Regions from separate parts of the Streptococcus sp. 2018WUSS126 genome, predicted to be linked through region 2. Evidence: predicted binding sites of a transcription regulator. Region 2 holds the regulator's gene; the other holds the start of a gene.

Region 1 (15,012 bases), on a different contig from region 2:
TTTCAAGCGGTCTTGCAGACGATAGAAGAAGGAGATAAGTCCTCTTGGTCATGGAAGTTCCGTCGTGATCGATTTGCCATGCTCTGTTACAGGTTGTTGGTTCAGTTGGGCTCTAGTGAGGCAGACTTGCTGACCTTCCAGGCCAATCATTGGGAGGTGGCTGGACTTCGTAAACTGGCCATTACCCAGGCTGTAGCAAGTCAGCAGCTAGACCGGGCAGTTCGTCTCTTGCAGGAAAGTAAGCGCTTGGATGCCCAGTATAGAGGACTGGTGTCGGATTACAGCCAGCAGCTACGGGACATTTACCGGTCTCAGGGGCAGGATGACAAGGTGAGAGAAGAACTGCTGGAGATGATTTTTTCAGCTGGTGATACTGATTTGGATCTGATAGAGGAGTTGCGGGACTATGTTTCTAGGGAAGAATGGCAGAGCTACTTAGATGATTTGCTGGAGGATCGTCGTTTCCAGTCACAGCAGTTGAAGTTGTTGCAATTGGCAGACCGACCGCAGGAATTATTGGACCGCATTACAGCAAGTTATTGGTTCTTAGAAAATTTGGACCGGTTCGAGGACTACTTATCAGAGAAACTGCCTGAGCAATTACGAGATGCCTACGCTCAAGCTCTTTGTCAGCAGATGGATGTGGCTAGTAGTCGAAGCCGCTATCGTCAGTTGGCAGGGTATTTAGTAAAAATTGCAGGTTTACCTGATGGAAAAGTGGTGAGTGCAAGTCTTCGCACCTCGTGGAAAGTCCAGTATCCGCGACGCAAAGCCATGATAGAGGAATTAGATGCAGTGAGGTGGTAGGATATGGCAGTTTCGTTTCAAGATGTGGTTGATGCATTGCAGATGCTGAGTCAAGATGACAGGTATTATTATGATAGTCACCTAGATGCATTAGTCTACCTGTCTGTTGAGGACTTCAGATTTGAATCCCGTGATGGTTTAGAAGAAGAGATTGAGGAGGATGTGACGGGACGGTTTGTACGGCTGCCGACCCATTATGACTTCAATCCCTACACATTCATGGAGCGTTATGTTTATCATTTGCCTGATGGTGACTTGTCTGACCGCCTGTCTCGAACCATTCGAGGTCGCGGTGCCTTTAGGCGTTTTAGGATTGAGTTAGAGAGATGTGGTCGCTTGGAAGACTGGTATGCCTTTAAAGACCAATGCTACGAAGAACTTGTGCTGGAATGGTGCCAGGAAAATAAGATTGCTATTGTGGATAATCAGTTGAAGAAAATCTAATATTTCTCTTGACTCTCACCTTGCGTTATCCCTTATACTGGGCATAGAGAGGAGATTTCTATGAACGAAAATTGGACAGTTAAGCAGGTCAGTCGGTTGACAGGATTGACGGTGAGGACCTTGCACCACTATGACCAGATTGGTTTGCTCAAACCAGCATTTGTGGCTGAAAATGGTTATCGCTACTATAATCAGGAGAATTTGGCTCGTCTGCAAGAAATTCTCTTATTTCGTGAATTAGATTTTCCTCTCAAAGATATTCAGCAGCTTCTGGACGTGACGGAAGTCAATCGTCAGCAGGTCTTGCGGGACCATATCACCCTTTTAGAGCTCAAAAGGGAACGGCTGGATCGCATCATCAATCACGCCAGATTGCTCACAGAAAAAGGAGGAGAAGTCATGGATTTTCACGCATTTGACAGCAGTCAACTAGAAGCCTACAAGGCGGAGGCCAAGGAGCGGTGGGGACAGACCTCGGTCTATTCCGAGTTTGAAGAAGGTTACGATACCAGCAAGGACCGGATGTTTGCCCAAGAGATGCAGGCTATTTTTGAAGCTTTTGGAAAAATGCAGAGCTTGGAAGTCGGTCACCCTGATGTGCAGGTTCAGGTAGCGAACTTGCAGGCCTATATCACGGAAAATTTCTACACCTGCACCAAGGAAATCTTGCAAAATCTAGGTCTTATGTATGTTGAAGATGAACGATTTTCAGCCAACATTGACCGAGCAGGCGGACCAGGAACAGCAGTCTTTGTCAGTCAGGCAATAGCAGTTTATTGCAAAGAATAAACGAAAGAAGTCTAGTGAGAACTAGGCTTTTTTATGTTCATCTTGGCTACGTATATATCAATTTAATTATGACTTGGAGGTACATTGCTAAATTTTAAAATATTTAGAAGCAAAATAAAACAATTATATATATGCACAAGTGATTTCGTGGCACAAATAAAACATTATTATTTTTTTATGATTGAGTAAAAATACTTGACAAAATCGATTGCTATACTAGTATAGCAGGGCTTGACACTACGGGCAAGCCCTTCCTAATTAGCGTTAAAAGTAATTATGAACAAGGGGAATAATCAATGTTTTACACTTATAAAATAGGTATCTCTGCTGAGGAACATGATTCATTTGTGAAGCAATCACCACAGGCTAACCTGTTGCAGAGTAGTCAGTGGGCAACCGTAAAAAGTGAGTGGCGAAATGAGAGACTAGGCTTTTTTAAAGATGGGAAATTAGTGGCAGTTGCTTCTCTTCTTATCAGAAGGTTGGTAGTACCATTTGGTTTTACGATGATTTATATACCAAGAGGTCCTGTAATGGATTATGAAGATGCTGAATTAGTATCATTTGTATTTAAGTCCATTAAAGAATTTGCCCTCCGAGAACGCAGTGTTGTTATAAAATTTGATCCATTTATTCGACTATCTAGTAAAACTATAACAGGAGATAGGGAAGAAGAATTAAATGTACTTGCCGTCAAAGATAGGATTGTTGATTTGGGAGGTATTTGGTCTGGTCGAGTGCAGACCATGTCGGCTACAATCCAATCTACTTGTCATGCAGTATTATATAGCGAATCCTTCTCAGAGGAATCACTAAATAAACGAGTTCGACAAAATATTCGGTCGGCGCGTAATAAAGGTATTGAGATTCGAATTGGTCGTGAGGAATTGTTAAGAGATTTTTCAGAGCTATTAAAAAAGACTGAGGAGCGCAAATCTATTCGCTTGCGGGGGAGAGAGTATTATCAAAAAATATTGAATGCCTATCCAGAAAATTCTTATATTGTAGTTGCCTATTTGGATTTAGCAGAGAGATATGAACAGTTATCTTATCTTGAAGAAAAATTAGTAAAAGAGGCCATGACCTTCACCTCTACTACAAGACAATCGAAGATTGAAAATTATAAAAAGGAAACCCGAAGAATAAATACAGAATTAGAAATGATAAATTCTCTGACTCGTAACGGGAGTAAGCTAGTTCCATTGGCTGGTACTTTGACAATAAATTTTGCAGGAACATCTGAAAATATCTATGCTGGTATGGATGAAAAGTTTAAACATTATCAGCCTGCTTTACTAACATGGGTGGAGACAGCAAAGTATGCTTTCGAACGAGGTGTGAAATGGCAAAATTTAGGAGGAATAGAGCCAACTTTAGACGGAGGCCTTTATCACTTTAAATCACATTTGAATCCAGTAGTAGAAGAGTATATTGGGGAATTCGACCTTATTGTTTCGCCAATATTATATAAGATTTTTCAAGTTTTACTGGAAATTAGAAAAAAATTAAGGAAGAAAAAATAATGACTTTTTGTCAAATAACTAAAGAAGAATTTTTAAAGCATTGTCAACAAATAAATGAAAAATCATTTTTTCAATCCATTGAAATGGCTGGATTACTATCCAAGCGAGGATACGATGTTCGCTATGTTGGTTTTAAAAATTCACAATTAGAGATCGTTATTTCTACTTTGCTTTTCTGTAAGAAGATGGCTGGTGGTTTGTATATGGAATTGAATTCTGGACCGCTGGTTACCGATCATGTTTATTTAGAGGAATTTTATCAATCTTTAAAAAACTATGCGAAGCGTGAAGGCGTACTTGAATTGGTGGTCAAGCCTTCCCAAGCCTATCAAATCTTTGATAGTGTAGGGAATCCAATGAGTGAAGCAGATACTCAACTAATTGAGAAGCTGGTGCAAGTTGGATTTAAACATGATGGCTTACAAACAGGTTATCCAAATGGAGAGCCTGTTTGGCATTATGTGAAGGATTTGCAAGGGTATTCAACAACGTCGTTATTGCAATCCTACAATAAAAATAGTAAACGAAACATAAAAAATTCAGAAAGTTACGGTATCAGGATTCGTAGCATCAATCATAAGGAGCTTTCAGATTTCAAAAAAATAATTGAGGAAACTGGAGCTAGACAAGGCTTTGAAGATAGAGATAGTGGTTACTATAACAGTCTTTTTGAAAGCTTTGGTACACAGGCAGATTTTTTAGTTGCAGAACTTGACCCGAAAGCCAGTCTAAAGCAAATTGAAAAGGAAATAGAAACAAGTGATAGAAATTCAAAACAGTATGCACAGCAAGTGCAGAAATTGTTGAAAAAACAGGAGGTGGTTCAAAATATTTTAAATCAAACTCAGACAGCTCCTATTTTTTTGGCATGTGCACTGATAATTTATGATGTGAATGAGGCAACTTATCTTTTTGGTGGCTCATATTCAGAGTTTCAAAGCCTATCTGCACCTTTCTTACTTCAATATGAGGCGATGCAACGTGCAATAAAACGAAATCTTAAGCGTTATAATTTCCTTGGCATTCAAGGAAACTTCGATGGTTCTGATGGTGTTCTTCGATTTAAACAGAACTTTAATGGCTATATTTTGAGAAAAGCTGGTACTTTTCGTTATTATCCTCATCCGATAAAGCATAAAATAATTCAAATTATCAAAAAAATAGTAAAATAATACTATATACTTTATCGAAAGAGGTTCCCATGATTCAACCTATTATGAAAGATATTTTCTTCTTGCAGCAGAAGTCGGAGCCTGCGACTCAGCTAGATGTGCAGGTCGGTCAGGATTTGCAGGACACTTTAGCAGCCAATGCTCACGCTTGTGTGGGCATGGCGGCCAACATGATTGGCGTCAAAAAGCGGATTATCATCGTCAACGTGGGTTTTACCAACCTGGTCATGTACAATCCCGTCCTCATCAGCAAGGCCAAGCCTTATAAGACTGAGGAGGGGTGACTGTCGCTGGAAGGTACCCGCCCGACGACACGCTATCAGGAGATTGAAGTGGAGTTTTTTGATGCTTCATGGAAAAGGCAGAGCCTAAAGCTGACAGACTTCCAAGCTCAGATTGTTCAGCATGAACTGGATCATTTGGAGGGGATTATCATTTAGTTGCTACCAAATCTACCGTCAGGTAGATTTTTTTTATCGTCGTTTAGTTTATCTTTTATTACGTCGTTAACTCACCTTGCCTAACTCCAGTTATGTCTGCGGCTCGTTGCCTAGTACTAAAAGTAAACTAAAAGACTATATCAAAAAGTCAAAAAAGGTCAAACAAAACTATTGACTTTTACTGACCAATGGTGTAGAATAAGATTCGTAAGGTAAAGGACCTTACGAATTTTTTGAACCAAAGGTCAGTTTAGGTCAAACGAGAAGGGTTTGACTTACTCTTGGGCCTATTGGTCAGTAAAAGACAAACTTATAAGGAGGTTATATGAAAGACAGGATTATACCCTATTAGCTATTTTTTTAAAACAAAGGTCAGTAAAAGTCAAAAACAAGTGAATTATAAACGAGGTAAAAACTATGAACAACAATTTCAATAACTTTAACAATATGGACGACATTTTCAATCAACTCATGGGCAATATGGGTGGCTACAGTACAGAACGTCGCCGTTATTCTATCAATGGGCGTGAAGTGACACCGGAGGAATTTGCTATTTATCGTCAGACTGGTCGCCTGCCGCAGACAGAAGAAGTGGCTCAAACCCAGGCTAAAGGTCAGATAAAGTCAGACGGAATTCTGGCAAAACTTGGTCGCAATTTGACACAAGATGCGCGTGAAGGTAAGTTGGATCCAGTCATTGGACGAAACAAGGAAATCCAAGAAACAGCGGAAATTTTGGCTCGCCGCACGAAAAATAATCCTGTTCTGGTCGGTGATGCGGGTGTTGGTAAAACTGCGGTAGTTGAAGGTTTGGCACAAGCTATAGTTAATGGTGATGTGCCAGCAGCCATTAAGAACAAGGAAATCATCTCCATCGACATTTCAGGTTTGGAAGCTGGGACTCAGTACCGTGGAGCCTTTGAGGAAAATGTGCAGAATCTTGTGGATGAAGTCAAAAAAGCTGGCAATATCATTCTCTTCTTTGATGAAATTCATCAGATTTTAGGAGCTGGTAGCACTGGTGGAGACTCAGGTTCCAAGGGCTTAGCGGATATTCTCAAACCAGCTCTTTCCCGCGGAGAGCTAACTGTTATCGGTGCGACTACGCAGGACGAATACCGCAATACCATTCACAAGAACGCCGCTCTGGCTCGTCGTTTCAATGAAGTCAAGGTCAATGCTCCGTCCGCAGAAGATACCTACCAGATTTTGAAAGGGATTAAGCCGCTTTATGAAGCCCACCACAATATTGAATTGCCTGATGAGGTTTTGAGAGCTGCGGTTGATTATTCCGTCCAATATATTCCACAACGTAGCTTGCCTGATAAGGCTATTGACCTGGTCGATGTGACCGCTGCTCACTTAGCTGCACAACATCCTGTGACAGATATTCAGACCTTAGAAGCAGAAATGGCTGAGGCAAAACAATTGCAGTTGGAGGCAGCTGAAAAAGAGGATTATGAAAAAGCCTTGAATGAAAAGGTCCGTATTGATAAGCTCCAAAAACAGATTGACAACCACACGGAGCAGCAGAAAGTGGTAGCGACTGTTAATGATGTGGCTCAGGCGGTTGAGCGGATGACAGGAATTCCAGTTTCACAAATGGGAGCTTCTGACATTGAACGACTCAAGGAATTGAAAAATCGCCTGGCAGCTAACGTTATCGGTCAAGACGATGCGGTGGAAGCTGTATCTCGTGCCATTCGTCGGAATCGCGCAGGTTTTGATGACGGAAACCGCCCGATTGGTTCCTTCCTCTTTGTCGGTCCGACAGGTGTGGGTAAGACAGAGTTGGCAAAACAGTTAGCGCTAGACTTGTTTGGTAACAAGGATGCTATTATTCGTTTGGATATGTCGGAATACAGCGATCGGACCGCCGTTTCCAAATTAATCGGTACCACAGCTGGTTATGTTGGTTATGATGACAATTCCCATACTCTTACCGAACGTGTCCGCCGCAATCCGTACTCCATTGTCCTCTTGGATGAAATTGAAAAAGCAGATCCACAAGTGATTACCCTCCTTCTGCAAGTGCTAGATGATGGTCATTTGACAGACGGACAGGGCAACCAAGTCAACTTTAAAAATACCATTATTATCGCGACTTCTAATGCTGGTTTTGGTTATGGAATGGCAGAAGGTGAAGAAAATCAAGACATCATGGACCGTATCGCACCATTCTTCCGTCCAGAATTCCTCAACCGTTTCAACGCAGTTATCGAATTCAAACACTTGGGCAAAGAAGACCTCAAGGCTATCGTAGATTTGATGTTAGCCCAGGTCAATAAGACTCTAGCTAAAAAAGGCATCCAATTAACGGTAACGGAAGCAGCGAAAGCATTTTTGATGGAAGAAGGCTATGATCAGGCCATGGGAGCCCGTCCTCTGCGCCGTGTCATTGAAAATCAGATTCGAGACAAGGTAACAGATTACTATTTGGATCATGTTGATGTCAAATATCTGGAAGCGGATGTGGTTGATGGAAGCATCCAAATAAAAGAGCAAAGCTTTGCTTAAAAATAGTGAAGAATTCGAAAAATCGGATAGAAATATCTGATTTTTTCTTTTTTGTTATTCGCTAACAAATGCTATAAAATAGGCTTTCTAGAGCACATTAAAACTTTTTTCATAAAATCCTTGACAAGTGCAAACGTTTGCGTTAAACTATATTCGTAACCGACAGAAAGGAAAACGTTTTTATGACAAATCGTACCAGTGGAATTTTGATGCATATTACCTCACTTCCAGGTAAGTTTGGTATTGGTACTTTTGGACAGTCTGCCTATGATTTTGTAGATTTCTTGGTGGAAACCAAGCAAACCTACTGGCAGATTTTACCACTAACAACTACAAGCTATGGAGATTCTCCTTACCAGTCTTTCTCTGCTATTGCAGGAAATACACACTTGATAGACTTTGACCTCTTGGTTGAAGATGGCTTATTGGCAACAGAAGATTTCCAAGATGTAAATTTTGGAGATAATCCTGAAAAAGTAGACTATGCTCTTATCTATCAAGTTCGCCGACCAATTTTGGAGAAGGCCGTTCAAGCATTTTTACAAGATGATAAGAAGAAGGCTGCTTTTCTAGAGTTTGAAAAGGCTAACTCATCTTGGTTGACAGATTATGCGGAGTTCATGGCTATCAAGGAATACTTTGGTAATAAAGCTCTCCAAGAATGGGAAGATAAAAAAGTTGTAGCTCGCAACGAGGAAGCTCTTGATAAGTACCGCTTAGAATTGGCAAATCAAATCGACTACTACAAAGTCACCCAGTATTTCTTCTTCAGCCAATGGAAACAATTGAAAGAATATGCCAACAAACACCACATCAAAATCATCGGAGACATGCCAATCTATGTTTCTGCTGATAGCGTTGAAGTGTGGACAAAACCCCAACTATTCAAATTAGACAGTGAACGCAAGCCTCTTTATGTAGCAGGTGTGCCAGCTGATAACTTCTCGGCAGATGGTCAATTATGGGGAAATCCTATTTACGATTGGCCAGAACATGAAAAAACAGGCTATAACTGGTGGATTTATCGTATCCATGAAAGTTTCAAACTTTATGATGTCCTTCGGATTGACCATTTCAAAGGTTTCTCAGACTTTTGGCAAGTTGATGGCAAGGCAGAGGTGGCAAAAGTTGGAACTTGGGAACCAGGTCCTGGCTACAATCTCTTCAAGGCTGTCAAAGAAACACTTGGAGACCTTCCAATCATTGCAGAAGACCTTGGAAATATTGACGCTAAAGCACGCAAATTGCTTGCGGATTGTGGCTATCCAGGCATGAAAATCTTAGAATTTGGTTTCTTTGATGTAACAGGTAAGAGTATCGATGCTCCACACCGTTGCATTCCAAATTCAGTTGCTTACACTGGAACTCACGATAATGAGGTTGTCAACGGCTGGTACAACAATCTTGATCCAGAACAACAAGAATACGTGGACGCCTACAGCAACCGTAAGCCGATTGAAAAAGTTAGCCAAGCTATGCTCCGTATGCTGTTTGCAACAGTGAGTGATACAGCTATTGCAACTATGCAAGATGTCCTAGACTTGGGCGAAGAAAGTCGAATGAATATGCCGTCAACTATCGGTGGAAACTGGGAATGGCGCATGAAAGCTGAAGACTTGACCCAAGAACGCAAAGACTTCTTGACAAAAATGACATTACTATACCAACGAGGAAATGAAAACCATGACTAAATTTACAACATTTGCAGAAACAAACACTTCGAAGAAATTAGCTGATTTGACAAACGAGGAAATCTATCTTCAATTGTTAAACTACGTAAAAGAAGCTGCAGCTACAAAACCAAAAAACACAGGAAAACGTAAAGTTTACTATATCTCAGCTGAGTTCCTTATCGGTAAACTCTTGTCAAACAACTTAATCAACTTGGGTGTGTACAAAGACGTTCAAGCAGAATTGGCAGCAGCTGGTAAATCATTGGCTCAAGTTGAAGACGTTGAACCAGAACCATCACTTGGTAACGGTGGTTTGGGACGTCTGGCTTCATGTTTCGTTGATTCTATGTCAACACTTGCTATCAACGGTGAAGGTGTTGGTCTGAACTACCACTGTGGTCTTTTCCGCCAAGTATTTAAGAAAAATGAGCAAGAAGCAGAGCCAAACTTCTGGATTGAAAATGATTCTTGGTTGATTCCAACAACTATCAGCTATGATGTTCCATTCAAAAACTTCACTTTGAAATCAAAATTGGATCGTCTTGATATTCTTGGCTATAAAAAAGAGACTAAGAACTACCTCAATTTGTTTGACATTGAGTCAGTAAACTATGACTTGATTACAGATGGTATTTCATTTGACAAGACTGATATTAAAGAAAACTTGACACTCTTCTTGTACCCAGATGATTCTGATAAGAATGGTGAATTGCTCCGTATCTACCAACAATACTTCATGGTATCAAATGCTGCTCAACTTTTGATTGATGAAGCAATTGAGCGCGGTTCAAACTTGCATGACTTGGCTGACTACGCTTATGTGCAAATCAACGATACTCATCCATCAATGGTGATTCCTGAGTTGATCCGTCTTTTAACTGAAAAACATGGTATTGAATTTGCGGAAGCTGTTGCGATTGTTAAGAATATGACTGGTTACACAAACCACACTATCTTAGCGGAAGCGCTTGAAAAATGGCCACTTGAGTTCCTTGAAGAAGTGGTGCCGCACTTGGTTGATATCATCAAAGAATTGGATGCCCTTATTCGTGCAGAAATTAAAGACCCAGCAGTCCAAATCATTGATGAATCAGGTCGTGTACACATGGCTCACATGGATATCCACTTCTCTAACTCAGTGAACGGTGTAGCTGCGCTTCACACAGAAATCCTCAAAAACTCTGAATTGAAAGCTTTCTACGAGCTTTACCCAGAAAAATTCAACAATAAAACAAACGGTATCACTTTCCGCCGTTGGTTGGAATTTGCCAACCAAGACCTCGCTGACTATATCAAAGAATTGATTGGCGATGAATACTTGACAGATGCTACTAAACTTGAAAAATTGCTTGCCTTTGCTGATGACAAGGAAGTTCATGCTAAGTTGGCTGAAATCAAGTTCAACAATAAGTTGGCTCTCAAACGTTACCTTAAAGACAACAAAGGTATCGAGCTGGATGAAAATTCTATTATTGATACACAAATCAAACGTTTCCACGAGTACAAACGCCAACAAATGAATGCCTTGTATGTTATCCATAAATACCTTGAAATCAAGAATGGTAACCTTCCAAAACGTAAAATCACTGTTATCTTCGGTGGTAAGGCAGCTCCAGCTTATATTATCGCTCAAGACATCATTCACTTGATTCTTTGCTTGTCAGAGTTGATCAACAATGACCCAGAAGTAAATAAATACCTCAATGTTCACTTGGTAGAAAACTACAATGTGACAGTTGCTGAGAAACTCATCCCTGCAACAGATATTTCAGAACAAATCTCATTGGCTTCTAAAGAAGCGTCAGGTACTGGTAACATGAAATTCATGCTCAACGGTGCATTGACACTTGGTACCATGGACGGTGCTAACGTTGAGATTGCTGAGTTGGCTGGTATGGACAACATCTATACATTTGGTAAAGATTCAGATACCATCATCGACTTGTACGATAAAGCTGGATATGTATCTGCTGACTACTACAATGGCGATGCTAATATCAAACGTGCAGTTGACTTTATCGTAAGCGATGAAGTGAAGGCGCTTGGTAACGAAGAACGTCTTGCACGCTTGCACCATGAATTGATTTCGAAAGACTGGTTCATGACCTTGATTGACTTAGCTGAATACATCGAAGTAAAAGAACAAGTCTTTGCAGATTACGAAGATCAAGATTCATGGAACAAGAAAGTTGTTCATAACATTGCTAAAGCTGGATTCTTCTCATCTGACCGTACTATTGAACAGTACAACCAAGACATCTGGCACAGTAACTAATTGAATTCCAACAATTAGTAGGAAAGTTGATTGAACCACTCCAAAACTTATCAGATCAATTCTTCCTATGTGTTGAAGAATAAAAAAACTACCAGTTTTTACCATTATTGGTGCTCTCCTTAGTATATAAATGCAAAGAATGTCTCTGCAAAAAAGCGGAGACATTCTTTTTATAACTATAAAATTCTAGAAGTTTTGTACACTTGGTCGAAAAAATCGAAAGTTTCCTTTTACCGTTTCGCCATAGAAACAAAGCTAACTTTGTCTGGACGATAACTAATTGTTCCATACTGGAAAGCTTGACCATTTGAAAGATAGGTGATACTAGTGACCACGACGACCATGTCATAGTCTCCTAAGTCCATCAATTGTTTTTCTTCTTCGTTTGCAAAACGGAAGGAGATTTCACGTCTGGAATGAGAAATTGTTAAATGGAGTTCTTCTTCTAAGTAGCGGTAAATAGAGCTTTCGGCAATTTCTTTGCTAAGATAAGGGACGACCCTACGGTCAAAATAGGAAATGTCATATTCTAACCGCTCACCGTCAATTGTCCGTACCCGACTCACTCGATAGAAATCTACCTTATCATCAACTTCGAAAGTTGACATTAAATCTTCTTGGCCTTGAATAATATAAAGCGAAGTAAGTTGGGTCTGAATTTGGTGCTGTGATTTTTTGTTCAATTCGCCCGCTGTTTTTATTTCAGAAAGATACTGGTCCTTCATTAGACCATGTTCGATAACAATAGAAGATTTCCCCTGTTTCTTTTGAATATAACCATCCATTTCAAGAAGAGATAGTGCTTTGCGAATGGTGTCCTTGGAGTAGGAATACACTTCCATTAATTCATTTTCTGTCGGTAGGGCCTGTCCAGTTGACCAAACCTGCTCTTCGATTTTTTTCTTAATATCTTGATAAACTTTTTTATACTTACTCATAGTTTCCTGTCTTTCTACCCATTAGTGTATCATAAAAGAGCCAGAAAGGGGCAATACATCTATTTTATTTAGTAGAACACACAACTTTTACGTAAAAGTTTAAAATATTACGGAAAAGCTATTGACTAATGCAAACGTTTACGTTATACTATTTCTATAAAAAGAAAACGGTTACGCATTTTCAGAGAGAGGGGGAGCAATGAAATTACTAACAATTAATGTCCATGCCTGGTTAGAAGAAAGGCAGGATGAAAAACTAGATGTTTTAGCCCAAACAATAGCTGAAAAGGCTTATGATGTCATCGCCCTTCAAGAAGTCAATCAGCTCATAACTGCTGATTTGGTAACGAAAGACTTGAAGGCGGATAATTATGGCTTGATTTTATTAGAAAAATTAAGAGCCTTGGGACAATTTGACTATTCATATTATTGGAGCAACTCACATATCGGCTACGATAAGTACGAAGAAGGGATTGCCTTTCTTACCAAGTTGCCAGTTTATGAAGTGGATCCATTTTATTGTAGTCAGAATAAATCTGTTGATTCCATCCTATCACGAAAAATTATGGGCTTGACGGTCTTCTATCAAGACCAGTTGATCGACCTATATTCTTGTCACATCAATCTTCCGGGGAGTGAAGAGGAAGACCAGCTTGATAACATTCGTACGATTGTGGAACGGACTGGCAATAGACGTTTTAAGATTCTCATGGGAGATTTTAATACCGATGCCTTCTCAGATCGAGAGGCCTACGAAGCGATTACAGAGCTTGGGCTTTATGATTCATACAATCTAGCGATGGAAAAAGACCAGGGGATTACGGTTGAAAAGGCTATCGATGGCTGGGCTGGTCACAGTCAGGAAAAACGATTGGATTACATTTTCTTAAATCAGAAAAAGGAAGTTTTATCCAGCTTAGTGATTTTCAATGGAGAGAATCGTCCGATTATTTCAGACCATTTTGGTGTGGAAGTTGAAATTAATGTATAAAATGGCACAGAGCCAAAAAATAAAGGAGAAAAAATGAAAAAATTTCTTAGTTTCGAATTTTGGCAAAAATTCGGTAAGTGTTTAATGGTCGTGATTGCAGTTATGCCTGCAGCAGGTCTTATGGTTTCTATCGGAAACTCTATTCCGTTAATCAGCCCAGAATCAGAACTCTTGATTCGTATCGGGAATATTATCGCCCAAATCGGTTGGGGGATTATCGGAAACCTTCACTTGCTCTTTGCCTTGGCTATCGGTGGTAGCTGGGCTAAGGAAAAAGCTGGCGGTGCTTTCTCGGCAGGTCTTGCTTTTATCTTGATTAACTTGGTTACTGGTCACTTCTTTGGTGTGACGACTGACATGCTTGCAGATGCAGCGGCAACCGTAACCACTGTTTTTGGAACAGAGATTCCAGTTTCAGGCTACTTCGTCAATATCTTGGGACAACCTGCTTTGAACATGGGTGTCTTCGTTGGTATCATAGCTGGTTTTGTAGGGGCAACAACCTATAACAAATACTACAATTACCGCAAATTACCTGATGTTTTGACCTTCTTTAACGGTAAACGCTTCGTACCATTTGTGGTTATCTATCGCTCAGTTCTTGTAGCGCTAGGATTAGCTATCTTTTGGCCAGTTGTTCAAACAGGAATCAACAGCTTTGGTAAATGGATTGCAAGCTCACAGGATACAGCACCAATTCTTGCACCTTTTGTTTATGGTACCTTGGAACGTTTGCTTCTTCCATTTGGTTTGCACCACATGTTGACCATTCCAATGAACTATACGTCACTTGGTGGTACCTATGACATCTTGACAGGTGCACAAGCAGGTACACAAGTATTTGGACAAGATCCACTCTGGTTGGCTTGGATTACAGACTTGATCAACCTCAAAGACGCTGGTGATATGGCTCAGTACAATGACCTTCTTGCAAACATTACTCCAGCCCGTTTCAAAGTTGGTCAAATGATTGGTTCATCAGGGATTTTGATGGGATTGACTTACGCTATGTACCGCAATGTGGATGAAGATAAAAAACATAAGTACAAAGGTATGTTTATTTCTTCAGCACTTGCCGTCTTCTTGACAGGTGTAACAGAACCAATTGAGTTTATGTTCATGTTTGCAGCAATGCCACTCTATATCGTTTATGCTTTTGTTCAAGGTGCGGCTTTTGCCATGGCTGACGTTGTCAACTTGCGTATGCACTCGTTTGGTAATATCGAATTCCTTACACGTACACCGATGGCGATCAAAGCTGGTATCGGTATGGATGTTATTAACTTTATCTGGGTAACAGCCCTCTTTGCGGTTGGTATGTACTTCATTGCCAACTTTATGATTAAGAAATTCAACCTAGCAACAGCTGGACGCAATGGAAACTATGATACAGAAACAACGGATGTGGTTTCAAACTCAAACGTAGATACTGCGGATGCCAAT
Region 2 (15,012 bases):
TGGACGAGTCCTATAAGCAACTGGCCGCTGATATGGCGACTGCCATGGGAGCTTGGGTCTGTGGTGTGGACTTGATTATCCCCGACCGCACCAAACCAGCCAGCAAGGACGAGCCTAACTGCACCTGCATCGAACTCAACTTCAACCCTGCCATGTACCTGCACACCTACACCTACGCAGGACCTGGACAGAGCATTACACCGAAGATTTTGAAAAAATTGTTTCCAGAGCTATAGTTTTCCATTTTCCTTACTTTGTTAGTACTTACTTCAAAGATTCGTGGAGCTTTTGAAGGCTGGAGATAGGGCAAAGCACATTCGCCTCAATAGCTGCAGGTTGCTAGAACATTCTAGGTTGGAAATAAGACTTGCCTCTCTATAAAGTACGGCAAAGTGAGTTCAAACAAACCAGTGGATTGTTTGAAGCGGGAAATCCAGAAACGGACTTCCTCTTGCGCCGAAGTAAAAAAAGTCAACTAAAGGACTATATATCTGCTTTGCCCCTTTCTTCCTTCACAAAACCTCCCAACTAATGTTAAACAAAATGAATATGGCACCAAGATAATCATTTATATCTCGGTGCTTTTTTATGAACCAATTCCCTGTATTCAATCCAATTGTTCGTTATTTGTTTTGTTTTCCAATGTATTTTTACTATTTCATTTGAATTTTTAAAAATATCCGTATTATATCCAGAAAAAGTATTCCAAACGACTCATTTTTTGTTAAACTATATGTATATAACAACCGCAGACGTTTTGATAACGTCCATATATAACAAAAAGGAGTTTTATATGAAGATTAGAAACCGTTCTCTCTTCTATACCGTAGGTTCTGTAGCGGTAACAGCCGGACTCTTGTTTAGTCTTGCTACTTCGCCCATACCATCTGTGCACGCTACTGAAGTGGCGATAGAGAATTATCCGTCACTTGCAATAACCAAGTCGGAAGTCACGATACAAGGCTATCTTATTGCACCACTTAATAGTAGCGGAACTGCTTTTGACGCTACTAACAAAACAAATCTAGCCCTTGGTGCAAGCATGGATACTGCGGCTGCCGACACTATCCCTATTCAACTAAAAGAACCTCTTCGTAGCCAATTCAACCTCGTTGATCATCCCGAACTAGTCGGAAAATTGGTTCGCATCACAGGAACTAGCGATACATACATGAAGCGAGCTGGGATCAAACCAGCTACAGCGATTGAAATCGTAGATTCATCTTCTACTAATGTTCAGCCACCAACAAGTGAAAATACAGCTACCAAACCAAGTGACCTTGTTTCTACACCGATTGCTACTGTTCGTTCTGGTGCACAAGGAACAGAGTACACAGTCTCTGGTAAAATTATTAGCCTAGTAAACGGTTGGGGAGGAAATGGTTTTTACCTCCAAGGCTCTGACGGTGCTGGTATCTATATCTACCCTGGGGCTGCCTTGGGCTATCAGCCTGGTGATACCATTCAATTAACAGGAACATTGGGTGAGTATAAAGGCGAACTCCAACTAACTACAGTTAGCAACCACAAGGCTATCTCTGAGAATTTCAACACTCCTATTACAGAAACAAACATTGCTCAGTTAACGACGCAAGCACAGGCAACACTAGTTTCTCTAAAAAACTTGACTGTCGGAGATATTCAAAGCGATAGCTATCAAAATTCTACCTTTACCGTAACTGACTCTGAAGGACAAACTGTGGATGTGCGTTTAGACAGTCGAACAGGCATCAAAACGGCGGATCTTTTGAACCGTATCAACAAGGGAGATAAGATTAATCTAACCGCTATTTTATCCACCTATAACGGAAAAATACAATTAAAACCATTTGACCTCTCTCATTTTGAAGTCATTGAAAAGGCAACGACGGAAGCAGGACCAGGAAAGACCGAAGCTGTAACAGTCGGTCGCATTCAAGGTGCAAGTCACCAATCACCTCTGGTGAATCAATCTGTTATGCTTAAAAATGTCGTAGTAACCTACGTTACCTCTGCCAATAACTTCTACGTGCAAGATGTCACACCAGATGGAGACGTCAAAACATCTGACGGTATTAACATCTTTACTAACAAATTAAAAACAAATGTCAAAGTAGGAGATCTTGTCACTATCGCAGGACGAGTAGAAGAATACCTCGGAAAAGGTTATACAGAACGTGGGGAAACAGACTTAACCATCACACAAATTCGAGCTACTGAAGTAACTGTGGATGGGACTGCACCTGTACCATCTCCTATAGTCCTTGGTCTTGATCGAACCATCCCAGCCGATATTATTGACAACGACGGTTTGGCTCAATTTGATCCAGAACAAGATGCACTCGATTTCTGGGAATCCGTTGAAGGCATGGTGGTTGCCGTTGATGATGCAAAAATCCTCGGCCCACTAAAAAACAAGGAAATCTATGTCACTCCTGCCACTAGTCAACTTCCTTTAAACAATGTTGGAGGCATCAACCTTCGCCCTGAAGGGAATAATACCAATATCATTCCACTACTTTTGAAAAATGGAAAACAGATCGTCAAATCAGGAGACTATTTTACCGGTCGTATTGCTGGACCAGTTACCTACTCTTACACCAATTATAAGGTCTATGTAGATGATAGCACCCTTCCAACCTTGCACGAAGGAGCTACAAAACCAGAAACAACAACCATTATCCCAAATGATGACAAGCTGACTATCGCTTCTTATAACATTGAAAACTTCTCTGCTGATAGTAAGTCAACATCAGACGCTAAAGTCCAACGCATTGCCAAATCCTTTGTTTCAGACCTACATTCTCCAGATATTATCGGATTGATTGAAGTGCAGGACAACAACGGTGCTACAAACGACGGTACAACTGATGCTAGTAAGAGTGCTGAACGCCTAATTGCAGCCATTCAAGCAGCCGGCGGACCAACCTATACCTATGTGGATATTGCTCCTGAAAACAACAAAGACGGCGGACAAGAGGGAGGCAATATTCGCGTCGGCTTCCTCTACAACTCAAAACGTGTCAGCCTATCTGACAAACCAATCGGTACCGCAACACAGGCAGTAGCTTGGGAAAACGGCGAACTCAATCTCAGCCTGGGCCGAATCGACCCAACCAACAGCGCTTGGGCAGCTGTCCGCAAAACACTTGCAGCTGAATTCGTCTTCAAAGGCGAGAAAGTCGTTGTCCTTGCTAACCATCTCAACTCAAAACGCGGTGACAATGGTCTCTACGGAAAAATCCAACCCGTCAGCTTCAAGTCCGAAGAAAAACGCCACATACTAGCACAAATTATCGCTGACTTTACAAAAGCAGGCTTAACTCAAAATCCAAATGCTAATATCGTTATGCTAGGCGACTTCAATGACTATGAATTTACTAAAACCATAGAAATTTTAGAAACAGGAGGAATGGCTAACCTCGTTAGTCGTCACGATGCATCCGATCGCTTCTCTTACTTCTATAATGGAAACAATCAGTCTCTTGACAATATGCTGGTATCAACTAACTTGTTGGAGCGCTATGCCTTTGATATGGTCCATGTCAATTCGGCCTTTATGGAAGAACATGGCAGAGCTTCTGACCACGATCCGCTATTGGTACAACTGGATGTGACAAAGGCACAAGAACCAACTCAACCAGAACCAAGCGACAAGCAGACAGATGACTCAGGAACAGTCAATAATAGTGATGACAATGGTACGACCAACAATAACAAGCCAACAAATCTTTCAACTTCTAATCAAACATCTGTAAATACTGATGACCGTTCTGGCACTACAGACAAGGGACAAACAACCGTGACCCCTACTGCCAAAAACAATCAAAAGAAAATCCTTCCAAAGACAGGAGGAGAAACAAGCTTTGTACTTATCACAATCGGTCTCGTAATCTTGAGTGCCTGCCTTGTTAAAAAACAAAAAGAATCCTAATCATTTTTTGAGCTTGAAAGCATGACTTTCAGGCTCATTTTTCTACTGCTCCACCTCCACTTGTGCTATAATTAAAGTTATGGATAAAATTATTAAAACACTATCAAAAAGCGGGCATTTCCGTGCCTTTGTGCTAGATAGCACAGAAACCGTGAAAACAGCCCAAGAAAAACACGACACCATGGCGTCATCCACCGTTGCTCTGGGTCGCACCCTCATTGCCAATCAAATTTTGGCTGCCAATGAAAAAGGCGATACAAAAATCACCCTGAAAATCTTGGCCAGCGGTGCTGTTGGGGCTATCATCTCCGTTGCCAATACCAAAGGTCAGGTCAAGGGCTACATTCAAAATCCAGACTTGGATTACAAACGGACAGCGACTGGCGAAGTCATCGTTGGACCTCTTATAGGCAATGGCCAATTCCTAGTCATCACAGACTACGGAACAGGTCACCCCTACAATTCCATGACACCCTTGATTTCTGGTGAGATTGGTGAAGATTTTGCCTACTTCCTGACAGACAGCCAGCAGACACCTTCAGCAGTGGGATTGAACGTGTTATTAGACGAAGAAGACAAGGTCAAGGTAGCTGGCGGATTCTTGTTGCAAGTTTTACCAGGTGCAACCGAGGCTGAAATTGCCCGTTTCGAGAAACGCATCCAAGAAATGCCTGCCATTTCAAGCTTGCTGGCTTCTGAAAACCATATAGAAGCTCTGCTATCCGCCATTTATGGCGACGACGACTTCAAACGCCTATCCGAAGAAGAAATCGGCTTTGTCTGCGACTGCTCTAAAGACCGCTTCCTCGATGCTCTAGCCAGCCTGCCAAAAACGGATCTGCAAGAGATGAAAGACGAGGACAAGGGCGTGGACATCACCTGTCAATTCTGCCAGACCCATTACCACTTTGACGAAAACGATTTGGAGGAACTCATCAATGGCTAATCTCAATACCCCTTTCATGATTGGTGATGTGGAAATCCCCAATCGCTGCGTGCTGGCCCCAATGGCTGGCGTGACCAACTCGGCCTTCCGCACCATTGCCAAGGAAATGGGCGCAGGCCTGGTCGTTATGGAAATGATTTCTGAAAAAGGCCTTCTCTACAACAACGAGAAGACCCTCCATATGCTCCATATCGATGACAACGAATACCCTATGTCTATCCAGCTTTTCGGCGGCGATGCCGAAGGACTAAAAAGGGCTGCCGACTTCATCCAAACCAACACCAAAGCTAATATCGTGGATATTAACATGGGCTGCCCTGTCAACAAGGTCGTTAAAAACGAAGCTGGTGCCAAGTGGCTCAAGGACCCCGACAAGATTTACCATATCATCAAGGAAGTGACCTCAGTCCTCGATATTCCCTTGACTGTTAAAATGCGGACGGGTTGGAACAATACCGACCTAGCGGTCGAAAATGCCCTGGCCGCAGAAAGTGCTGGTGTGTCTGCCCTAGCCATGCACGGACGGACCCGCGAGCAGATGTACACAGGAACCGTTGACCTGGAAACCCTCACCAAGGTAGCCAGCAGCCTGACCAAGATTCCTTTCATCGCAAACGGCGACATCCGCACTGTCCAAGATGCCCGCCAACGAATCGAGGAAGTCGGAGCTGATGCCGTCATGGTCGGACGGACTGCTATGGGAAATCCTTACATCTTCAACCAAATCAACCACTATCTTGAAACAGGAGAAGTCCTGCCCGACCTCTCCTTCGATGACAAACTCAATGTCGCCTTCGACCACCTGACCCGATTGACCAATCTCAAAGGCGAATCCATTGCCGTACGTGAATTCCGTGGTCTTGCCCCTCACTACCTCCGTGGTTCAGCAGGTGCTGCCAAAATCCGTGGTGCCGTTGCCCGAGCAGAGACTATCGAGCAGGTCCAAGAACTCTTTGACCAAGCTAGAGAAGCCTATCAAGAACGGATTGCTAAGTAAGAAAATCTGAGAAGTTTGATACTTGCCAATCATTAAACATATACAAAAACGCATAAAGCCAGGGTTATAACCTGATTTTATGCGTTTTTTCTGTATGATAGCATTATTCATGCTCAGCAAAGAAGCCAACAAAGGCAGGGGCAATGTAGTCTCGATACTGCTCTGGATGTTCACGAATGAGAGTCGCTGAAATACCAAATTTTCTAGGACTATAATGAGCTTGATAGCCTCGATTTTGCAGTTCCTGAGCGTATTCTTCCTCAGACACATAGAAGACTGGCGTTTGATGTTCAGACAAATCCAATAAACCAAGCAAGCGGTCTAACCAAAGGTCCCAACCATCTGGATAGGGAGGCAAGTCCGTTTCATCCAGGGCACAAACTTCGACAAAATCATCACCCTCAAACTGCCCTTGAGCAAATTGAATTCGTTTGGTCAAATCTAAACCAATCAAATCCCCACGGTCCTTGTCATATCCTGACACCACAATACAAACCTGACCACAGGCCAACTTTGCTCGCTCGATCAAATCCAAATGTCCCTTGTGCATGGGAGCAAAGGTTCCGAAAACAACAGCTATGGTTTGATTCATAGATTTCCTTTCTACTTGCTAAAGAAAGAGGCGAGCAAGCTCACCTCTTCAACTATCTCATCCGTTTTTCAAAACGGAAGAACAATTCTGCATCTGGAAAGGATAGCAACAACAAGCACTCCTTATCCCTTTACCACATCAAACTTGAGCTCTTCGCCCTTGACCCCAACCTTCAAGGTCGAACCAGTAGCCAAGTCACCACGGAGCAACATTTCTGCTAACGGATCTTCCAATTTGGTTTGTAAGAGTCTACGAAGAGGACGAGCCCCCATTTCTGGGTCGTAACCTTGTTTAGCCAATAACTTAAAGGCTGATGGTTGAAGTTTAAGGGTAATTCCTTTCTCAGCTGTTACAGCCAACAAAGGTTTAATCATGACCTTGACAACATCCTGCATATGAGTTTCCGTTAGGCTATGGAAGACAACTTTCTCGTCAATACGGTTGATAAATTCTGGACGATAGGCTTTTTTCAATTCCTCAAAAATGCGTTTCTCCACTTCCTTGTGGTCCTTAGATAAATCAAGGGCACCAAAACCAACTGTCTTATCATCACGAAGGGCTGTTGCTCCAAGGTTTGATGTCATGATAATAATGGTATTTGAGAAATCAACCTTACGTCCCTTACTGTCTGTCAGAACACCATCATCCAAGACCTGCAAAAGAACATTGAAAATATCTGGATGAGCCTTTTCAACCTCATCAAAAAGAAGAACAGAATAAGGTTTGTTACGAACTTTTTCTGTCAATTCGCCACCTTCCTCATAGCCCACATAGCCCGGAGGGGCACCGTTTAAACGGCTGGCTGCGAATTTCTCCATGTATTCAGACATATCAAAACGGATAAGAGCAGATTCGTCATCAAAGAGAACTTCTGCCAAGGCCTTAGCAAGCTCTGTCTTACCAACACCAGTTGGTCCCAAGAACATAAAGGAACCAATCGGTCTGCGACCTGTACGAATCCCTGACTGATTACGGCGAATAGCTCTGCTAACTGCAGAAATAGCTTCTTCCTGCCCAATCACACGCTTGTGCAATTCTGCTTCCAGATTCAGATACTTCTTAGTATCTGATTGGCTAAGCTTGGCTACTGGGATACCTGATAAGCGGCTAAGTGTTTCTAAAACATCTTCTTCTGTTACTTCAAGGTCATAGTTTTGACTAGCCTCGGCATCTTCTTTCGTTTTAATCAAAAGCTTGCTGACAGTCTTATATTTTTTATCCATCAAGGCCTTATCAATACTCGTCAGTCCTGTTTCCTCAGCCTGCCCTTTCACTCGATTTTGTACCGTTGCACTGGCTTCATCCATCAAATCAATGGCAGAATCTGGCAGGTTTTTACTAGTCAAATACCGCTTAGCGTAGGTCACAGCAGTCTCTACAGCCGTATTTCCAATACGGACCCTGTGGTATTTCTCAAAAGTACCTTTTAAACCAGTCAAAATGGCAATGCTATCTTCCACTGTCGGCTCTTCAATGGTCACTTTGGCAAAACGACGAACCAGGGCTGCGTCTTTCTCAATATGCTTTTGGTACTCTGTCTGAGTCGTCGCTCCGACTGTACGGAGGGTGCCACGAGCAAGAGCTGGTTTGAGGATATTGGCTGCATCCAAGGTCGAATCAATCCCCGAGCCAGAACCCATAATGGTATGCAACTCATCAATGAAGAGGATGACCTGACCATCTTCCTCGATGTCGTTGATAATATTATTCATCCGCTCTTCGAAATCACCACGGAAACGAGTTCCAGCGATAACGTTCATCAAGTCAAGTTCCAAAACCCGCATCTTAGCCAAGCTGACAGGGACATCACCTGCAGCAACACGTTGAGCAAGACCCAAAGCAAGCGCAGTTTTTCCGACACCTGCATCACCAACTAGAACTGGGTTGTTCTTGGTTTTACGTGATAGAATTTGGATCATCCGTGCAATCTCAGCGTCTCGACCGATGACAGGTTCAATCTTCCCTTCACGAGCCAAAGCTGTCAAATCACGAGTGTAGTCTTCTAATCCACCACTTTGAGGTGCTGGGGGCATTCCCATCATCTGTCCCATATTAGTAGGTTTGGCTTTGCCACCCTTCATCACACTGCGGATAGCTTTAAGGTCCTCTTTGGTAAATCCCGCACGTGCCTCCAAGTTTTTACGCAAGTCCAAGAAACGAAACTTATCATCTGAGTCTTCAAAACAAAAACCTACCTTGTCCAAAATCTGACTAGCTGTTGACCGCTTGTCCAACAACATAGCCATAAACAAATGCTCCGTTCCCAGCTCCTTAGCCTTGACGACTTCTGCAATTTTCTTGGCAAAACTAGCCGTTTCATCCAAACGTTTAGAAGATGGTAAAATACGAAAACTATCCAACTCTTCACGATAGACCTTGTCGGTCACAACAAAAGTTGCATGTTCATAGTCAGAAATTGAAATAGGATATTCTGCCAAAACAGCGCCGGCGACTGTATCATGGTTGATAACGAAAGACAAGAGAACATGCCATGTTTCCAAGTATTCACAAGCATAACGTTGTGCGACCAACTGGGCATCTTCAAAAACACTTTGTAAACCAGTTGAAATTTTCATAAATTAATCCTCTTTCCTATCTAAACGTCGTAGTATTTGACGCATCATGCGTGCTCGAATAGCACTTGCATCTTTCCCTAATATTTCATCAGTTCCTGTGGACAAAAAGAGATTGCCTTCTCGTTCTGTCATCAATCCTTCATCAAAAAGGAGCTGTAAAATATCCGCATAAACCGTCGCAGACAACTGCTCACCCATATTGTTTAACAAATCATGGACCAATTCGTGCTTATCCGAAAAGGTAATCCGCCCAATTCGGATATAACCACCACCACCACGCTTACTCTCAACAATATAGCCACGGCTGGCTGTAAAACGGGTTTTAATGACGTAGTTAATCTGACTTGGCACCACTTCAAACCGACTGGCCAATTCACTTCGACGCAACTCAGCTACACTGACTTGGTCCAAGATGGCTTTGATATGCTCTTCTATATAATCCGATGTATTCTTCATCGCCATAGTATCGCCTCTTTCTTTGACTATCTTTGACCATTATACCTTAAAATGACGAATTTTGAAAGCAAAAGCCTAGCAACTAGCATAGCAGAATTTTGAAATCTGCTCTGCTTTATCCTATAATAAAAGAAAAAATAGAAAGGACTAGGGGCTCCGTATTTGGTTGAACTGAGTACGGGCTACGGACTAGGTCAAAAAGATAAACGAGAACTAGTCGTCGTTCTGTTTCCTAGTTTGTCTGTGTCCGCTTAAGGCCCTTTATATCTTATACCATGAACTTTCAAGATTACATTCAAGACTTTACAAGTGTGACTGTGGAGCAGGCACAGAACCTTCTAGCTGCAAAAGAGGGGGCTGTTCTCTTCATCGGACGAGCAACCTGCCCTTACTGCAACCGCTTTGCGCCAAAACTCCACAAGGTCGCCCAAGACAAGCAAGTGACCGTCCACTTCCTCGACTCCAGCCAAGTCAGCCCTGAACTCCAGGCCCTCCGCGACCACTACCGAGTTCCTACCGTACCAGGCCTCCTCGTCGCAAAAGCAAACGGCGTCCAAGTCCGCTGCGATTCCAGCATGACGGAAAAAGAAATTGTGGCTTTTATTGAGGACTAATACATAACAGACAAAAAAGCACCGACCACAAGACCGGTGCTTTTTAAGGAGATTATGAAAAATATTTAGGATTGATACTAGTGTAACCTAACCAAATATATCCGACATCCGCCCTAAGACCGATTTTACAAAAAAGAAAAAGTCATTAGAAGTACAATTCTAACGACTTTATTTTGGTTTGAAGCATCGACCAAAAAGCCAAAACTTTTACCATCTTTATTACAACTTGATTACATCACAATATAACTTAAAATGCTCTCTTATATACTATTAAACCAATAGATAAAACAATAAGCATTACACCCAATAAGAAAATCTCTTTAGTAGTTTTTTCTCCTGTTTGAGGCAAAACTTTTGTGTTGTTAGCAACTTTTTTGTTGTCAGCAACTTTATTTTCTTCAGAGGTATAAATAGTTTTAAAGAGAAGTTCAGTTTTCTTATCTTGATTCATTTCTGAAGCAACTATTGATGTACGTAATTGAGCTGTCACTTCATCCACTGAAACAAGAACAGTAACTCGATATTTTGTCTGGTCAAAAATATAACCTTCTAAACCATTATCTTCCTGAGAAAGTATATATGTGTACTTACCAGGTGTTGTATAGGTTAAATTTGAAAAACGTCCCTTTTCTTCTCCGTCAACTGTTACTTTTGTCCCTTCTTTAGGTAGGGGAAAGCTAGGATCTTCTGGAGTCAAAATAAAAGTAAACTTTCCATTAGGGAGGGGTTTTCCATTCTGAGTCACTAACTGGTTTTTGAAAACAATTTCAGTAACAACGGATTGTTCAGCAGAAACTGCATTGACCACATGATTTGTTCCTAAAACCACCCCTAAAAAAACAAGTAACAGAGTGAATATTTTCTTCATATATAGCTCCATTATTCTATACTAATATCAAATGCTTTAAATTATCCCTAAAACCAATATTCTACCATCTGTTTCTGTATCTTCACAAGTCGACAACGCAACTAATCTATTTTGTTTCGTCATCTTTAAATCTCGATATTGAACTGATTTCGTTTTTATATGAGCTAGTAAATTCTCAAACCTCTGTTCATCAATTCCAGTCGGATTAAACATCATTTCATCAAAAGCATCTGTCTTCACACATGCAAAAAATGATATTGTTTTAGAAGAACCATCTGGGAGAAAAAGTGTCGCAGTTTTATGATCTTTAAAATAATCTGCGTTACAAAACTTTGGCAATTCCCCAAACATGACATCTCCTGCCATATGGTGGGCATAGATAATGGAATAAACATCATTAAAGCTAGATTGATTACGATGATCAAGGAAAACACTGCCAGAGAGGGAATATTCTCCCTCTACTGATTTATTAATATAGTCTAAGTTTGTTTTTCCTTGAACAAGAGGATAATCAATATTTGTTCCCTTTACTTCTAACCATCCTATTACTTCAGAATTTAAGTGTAGAAGCTTTTCAAAATCAATTTCATTCTCTTTATAACTTTGGTAATTAGCTGCGCTTGCATTATGATATAGAAAATAATTACTATACAAACCTAACAAAGCGAGTCCCAAAATTAGAAAACAGAACAGTAACAAACATCTATCAATTATCCAGTTTAACCACTTAATTAAGGCATACATATAACATTAGCATTGATTAAGCTTTTTTATTTTTAACAAAGTATAGAACTCCACCGATACCAACTAGTGTCATAACAGCATATGGAGCAATTGCCATCGCAACACCTGTCGGTGTATTAATGTTTTTATTATTTGTTACAACGATTGCATCTGAGGTAGCATCTGAAGTTTGTTCATCAAATGCATATGCTTCCTGTTTGTCAACACCATCGTTCGTATCTTTATCAATTGTCGCTGTCTTCTGATAATCTTCTGAGCCAATTTCTTCTACTTTGTAGGTAACTCCAATTGGTAACTTAGCAATATCTAGTCTTTCACCGTCTTTTAGTTTAAAGGTGTTTTCCCCAATTGAGAACTGCTTACTATCAACAAGATCGCCTTTCTTGTTGATTTTAGCTTCAATTGATCCTGATTTATAAAGTTCGTTAGCTGTTAAAGTAAGTTTAAATTCAAATTCCTTATTCTTATCACCAGCATTACCAGTCACTTTTTTTGTCACAGTTAACGCTGTTGTTTTCAAGGCGTTATCAAACTTAATTGGTTCCTTAGCGCTATTATTTTCTTGATGTGACACAATATATTTCGGTTTGATTGTACCAGCTTCATCCAAGGCATAAACATCAACTACATATTTCTTAGTAGAGTACGTTACACCTGGAGTATCTCCAGAAGTTTCTGTCACTAAATAGCGATACACCCCTGGTCTTGGATATACAACTTTTGAAAAATCAAAATCTGTAGTTTTATCTTTATTTGCCATAGTATCAGTATTAGAGTATGAAATAATTTTCTGTGTTTCCATACCCTCTACAATACCTGAATATACCGTTAAACCATCTTTTGTTTCAGTTGAACCAGCTACATTCTGTGAAGTGATGGAAAAAGTAAAATCTGTAGCTGGTGACAAAACACCCTCTGTCAACTCAAATGACTTAGTCACCTGTAATGACGAACCATTCACTACTGGAGTCTCCTCCGCCTTAACTGTTCCTGTAGCAAGCATCATCAATGCCAAACCTGATACTAAAAAACTATACTTCTTCATTTTATATTCTCCTTCTATTTTTAAATATCTCTCACTCTGATGAGTGTAGTCACAACTCCTTTTATTTTGTTTATAGGAATTGCTCCAATAAATCGACTATCCGTTTGTTCTTTTCTAAAATCATACAGAACAAAGTAGCTTCCCGCAGGAATTTCATAGGGATAGCTAACACCACTTGAATGGGCTGAAGTTTGATAGGGAAGCTCTTCTTCGCGAATATGACCATTCACCATCAATTCTCCCTTATCTGTAATATCAACAATATCACCTGACTGTGCGACTACACGTCCTACACGTTCGTAATCTTCTTCTTGATAAACAACAACATCATTAATTTTTATATTGTCATAAATTCTTGAATATATCGCCAAATCACCAACTTTTAAATTTGGAAACATGTGAATATTTTTTACAAAAATCACGCCTACGACAAAGTTTAGAAAAATGTATCCTATCCCTGCTATTACAACACACTTAGTAATAAATTTTTTCAATCCTTGTCTACCTTCTCGCGACTGATTTTTATCATCTTTTTGAATAGGATTATTCCTTCTTTTACCCATACGTTTTTATTTTCTTTTAAAGCTGACAAATACGGTCGATACAATGGCTACCACAGCCAGACTAAACATCATCTGATATATATTGGTATTATCAGAAATTCCTGTCGGTACAACAATTTCTTTATTATTTTCAAACATCACAGCAACATCTGTGGAAACAGCGTTCCTTGTAATCTCCTTTGTTCCAACAAGTTGTTCTGAATCAACACTGATCGTTGTTTTATAATCATCAGATGCAAATTCCCTTATAGTATATGTGTAATTTGTTGGAATGTTTAAAATCTCCGCAGTATCATTATCACTCAATGGGAAGGTGACTCGACCATTTTCCAATGATTTTTCTGCATCCCCTTCACTTCCTTTTATTTTGACTTTAAATTCTCCTGATAATGGTTTACCGTCTGCATCTTTCAACTCTACTTCAAAATAGAAGTCTTTTGACTTATCCGAAGCTGTCCCTGTAACCTTTTTAGAAATTTGCAACTTGTGCGTCGTAGGTACAACAACTCCTTTTTTGTCTTCCATTCGAATCACATCAACCAATGCATCTGGATGATACTGCGTACCGATGAGTGACTGATAGCCGTTATTACTTGGAACAAAAAAATCTAAATCCGGCAATCCATCTGCGCTCTCACCATTTTGGGCATACTCAATCAACTCTTTTGTTACTTTCAATGTAGCATCATTCATATCACCAAATCCATGAGTATCTTCGCTCTTCCATTTGTCTACATCTGCACTGTCTGTAAAATGATAGATTGCTAACTGAGTCGCTGCACGGAATTGTGTTTCTGTCAGGCCTTGAGGAAGATTATCGTTTGTTCCTTTGTATCCTCTGTTAATAACTTTTTTTATCCACGTTAAAAATACATTAGAATCATTAGTTCTTGGAGAAACTGCATATTTTAATAAATCATTCCCTTTAATATGCGTGAACTTAACTTCACTAAATGTTGATACATCAGGTGTTATAGTATCCCCATTATCATAAGAATCCGGAGGCGAATGCAAATCTGCATTAAAACAGTAAACAACCTGAGACGTTCCGTTCGCATTTTTTGCATAATAAAATTTTGCATAATTTTTTGTATCTAAATTATCTACAAATTCATAGTCATTATACGCAATTGCCGAAAAAGGAGTCCCATTCTCTTTATAAGGATTATCAACAAATTGACCATTTTTCTGAACTTGAACTTTACCGCTCTGTACTTTAAAAGTTATAGGTTCTGCTATTCCATAACCTTGAGGCGGACTCACCTCAGTCAGTACATAAGTACCGTCCGGTAAATTTACTTGTTCTCCGGAACCGTTACTCATGAAAGTTTTTTCTTGGAAACCGCTGCCTTCTGTTTGAGTTAATTTTAAAGTTGCCCCCTCTAACAGTTTAGAGTAATCGCCTTCCGCATACTTTCGGATAATAACCTGAGTTCCTACTTCTTCTGCCATCACCTTATTTTGCTTCCAACCAAATACAGAACAAAACAAAATGAACACAAAGAGTAGACTAAATTTATGAATATTTTTCATATATCCTCCGTGTTTTTTTATAACGCTAATGCTTCCTTCCTCTAGCACTATTTATTTGGAGCTATAGGAAGGAAGTACTAGTTTAAAATCTTATTCAAACAATTGGAGGTTATTTACCAAGAGCTGCTGCCATTGTAGCTGCAACTTCTGCTTCAAAGTCGTTTG

Evidence for each region. Region 2 encodes CtsR, which represses protease genes until heat stress. Its sites were predicted from a motif close to TTGGTCAAAAAAGGTCAAANA; they were not measured.
Region 1: the regulator CtsR is predicted to act here: its motif matches at 5,320-5,340, upstream of ODU34_RS05105 (ATP-dependent Clp protease ATP-binding subunit).

The regions. Positions count from the first base shown of each region.
Region 1 covers NZ_JAOTGB010000010.1:38,084-53,095, reverse strand. Annotated here, with positions in the region: gene ODU34_RS05135 (SWIM zinc finger domain-containing protein) at 1-807, shown strand, start outside; gene ODU34_RS05130 (UPF0158 family protein) at 811-1,251, shown strand; gene ODU34_RS05125 (MerR family transcriptional regulator) at 1,312-2,040, shown strand; gene ODU34_RS05120 (peptidoglycan bridge formation glycyltransferase FemA/FemB family protein) at 2,337-3,563, shown strand; gene ODU34_RS05115 (peptidoglycan bridge formation glycyltransferase FemA/FemB family protein) at 3,563-4,735, shown strand; partial or broken gene ODU34_RS05110 (peptide deformylase) at 4,765-5,175, shown strand; gene ODU34_RS05105 (ATP-dependent Clp protease ATP-binding subunit) at 5,593-7,692, shown strand; gene malQ (4-alpha-glucanotransferase) at 7,875-9,383, shown strand; gene glgP (glycogen/starch/alpha-glucan family phosphorylase) at 9,376-11,640, shown strand; gene ODU34_RS05090 (UTRA domain-containing protein) at 11,871-12,578, opposite strand; gene ODU34_RS05085 (endonuclease/exonuclease/phosphatase family protein) at 12,778-13,569, shown strand; gene ODU34_RS05080 (PTS transporter subunit IIBC) at 13,603-15,012, shown strand, end outside.
Region 2 covers NZ_JAOTGB010000002.1:84,425-99,436, reverse strand. Annotated here, with positions in the region: gene gshAB (bifunctional glutamate--cysteine ligase GshA/glutathione synthetase GshB) at 1-236, shown strand, start outside; gene ODU34_RS01610 (DUF6359 domain-containing protein) at 794-3,913, shown strand; gene hslO (Hsp33 family molecular chaperone HslO) at 3,993-4,859, shown strand; gene dusB (tRNA dihydrouridine synthase DusB) at 4,852-5,856, shown strand; gene ODU34_RS01595 (adenylyltransferase/cytidyltransferase family protein) at 5,960-6,448, opposite strand; gene ODU34_RS01590 (ATP-dependent Clp protease ATP-binding subunit) at 6,571-9,024, opposite strand; gene ODU34_RS01585 (CtsR family transcriptional regulator) at 9,028-9,486, opposite strand; gene ODU34_RS01580 (thioredoxin domain-containing protein) at 9,756-10,094, shown strand; gene ODU34_RS01575 (Spy0128 family protein) at 10,342-10,962, opposite strand; gene srtB (class B sortase) at 10,999-11,706, opposite strand; gene ODU34_RS01565 (QVPTGV class sortase B protein-sorting domain-containing protein) at 11,723-12,751, opposite strand; gene lepB (signal peptidase I) at 12,772-13,314, opposite strand; gene ODU34_RS01555 (Cys-Gln thioester bond-forming surface protein) at 13,321-14,847, opposite strand; gene tsf (translation elongation factor Ts) at 14,957-15,012, opposite strand, start outside.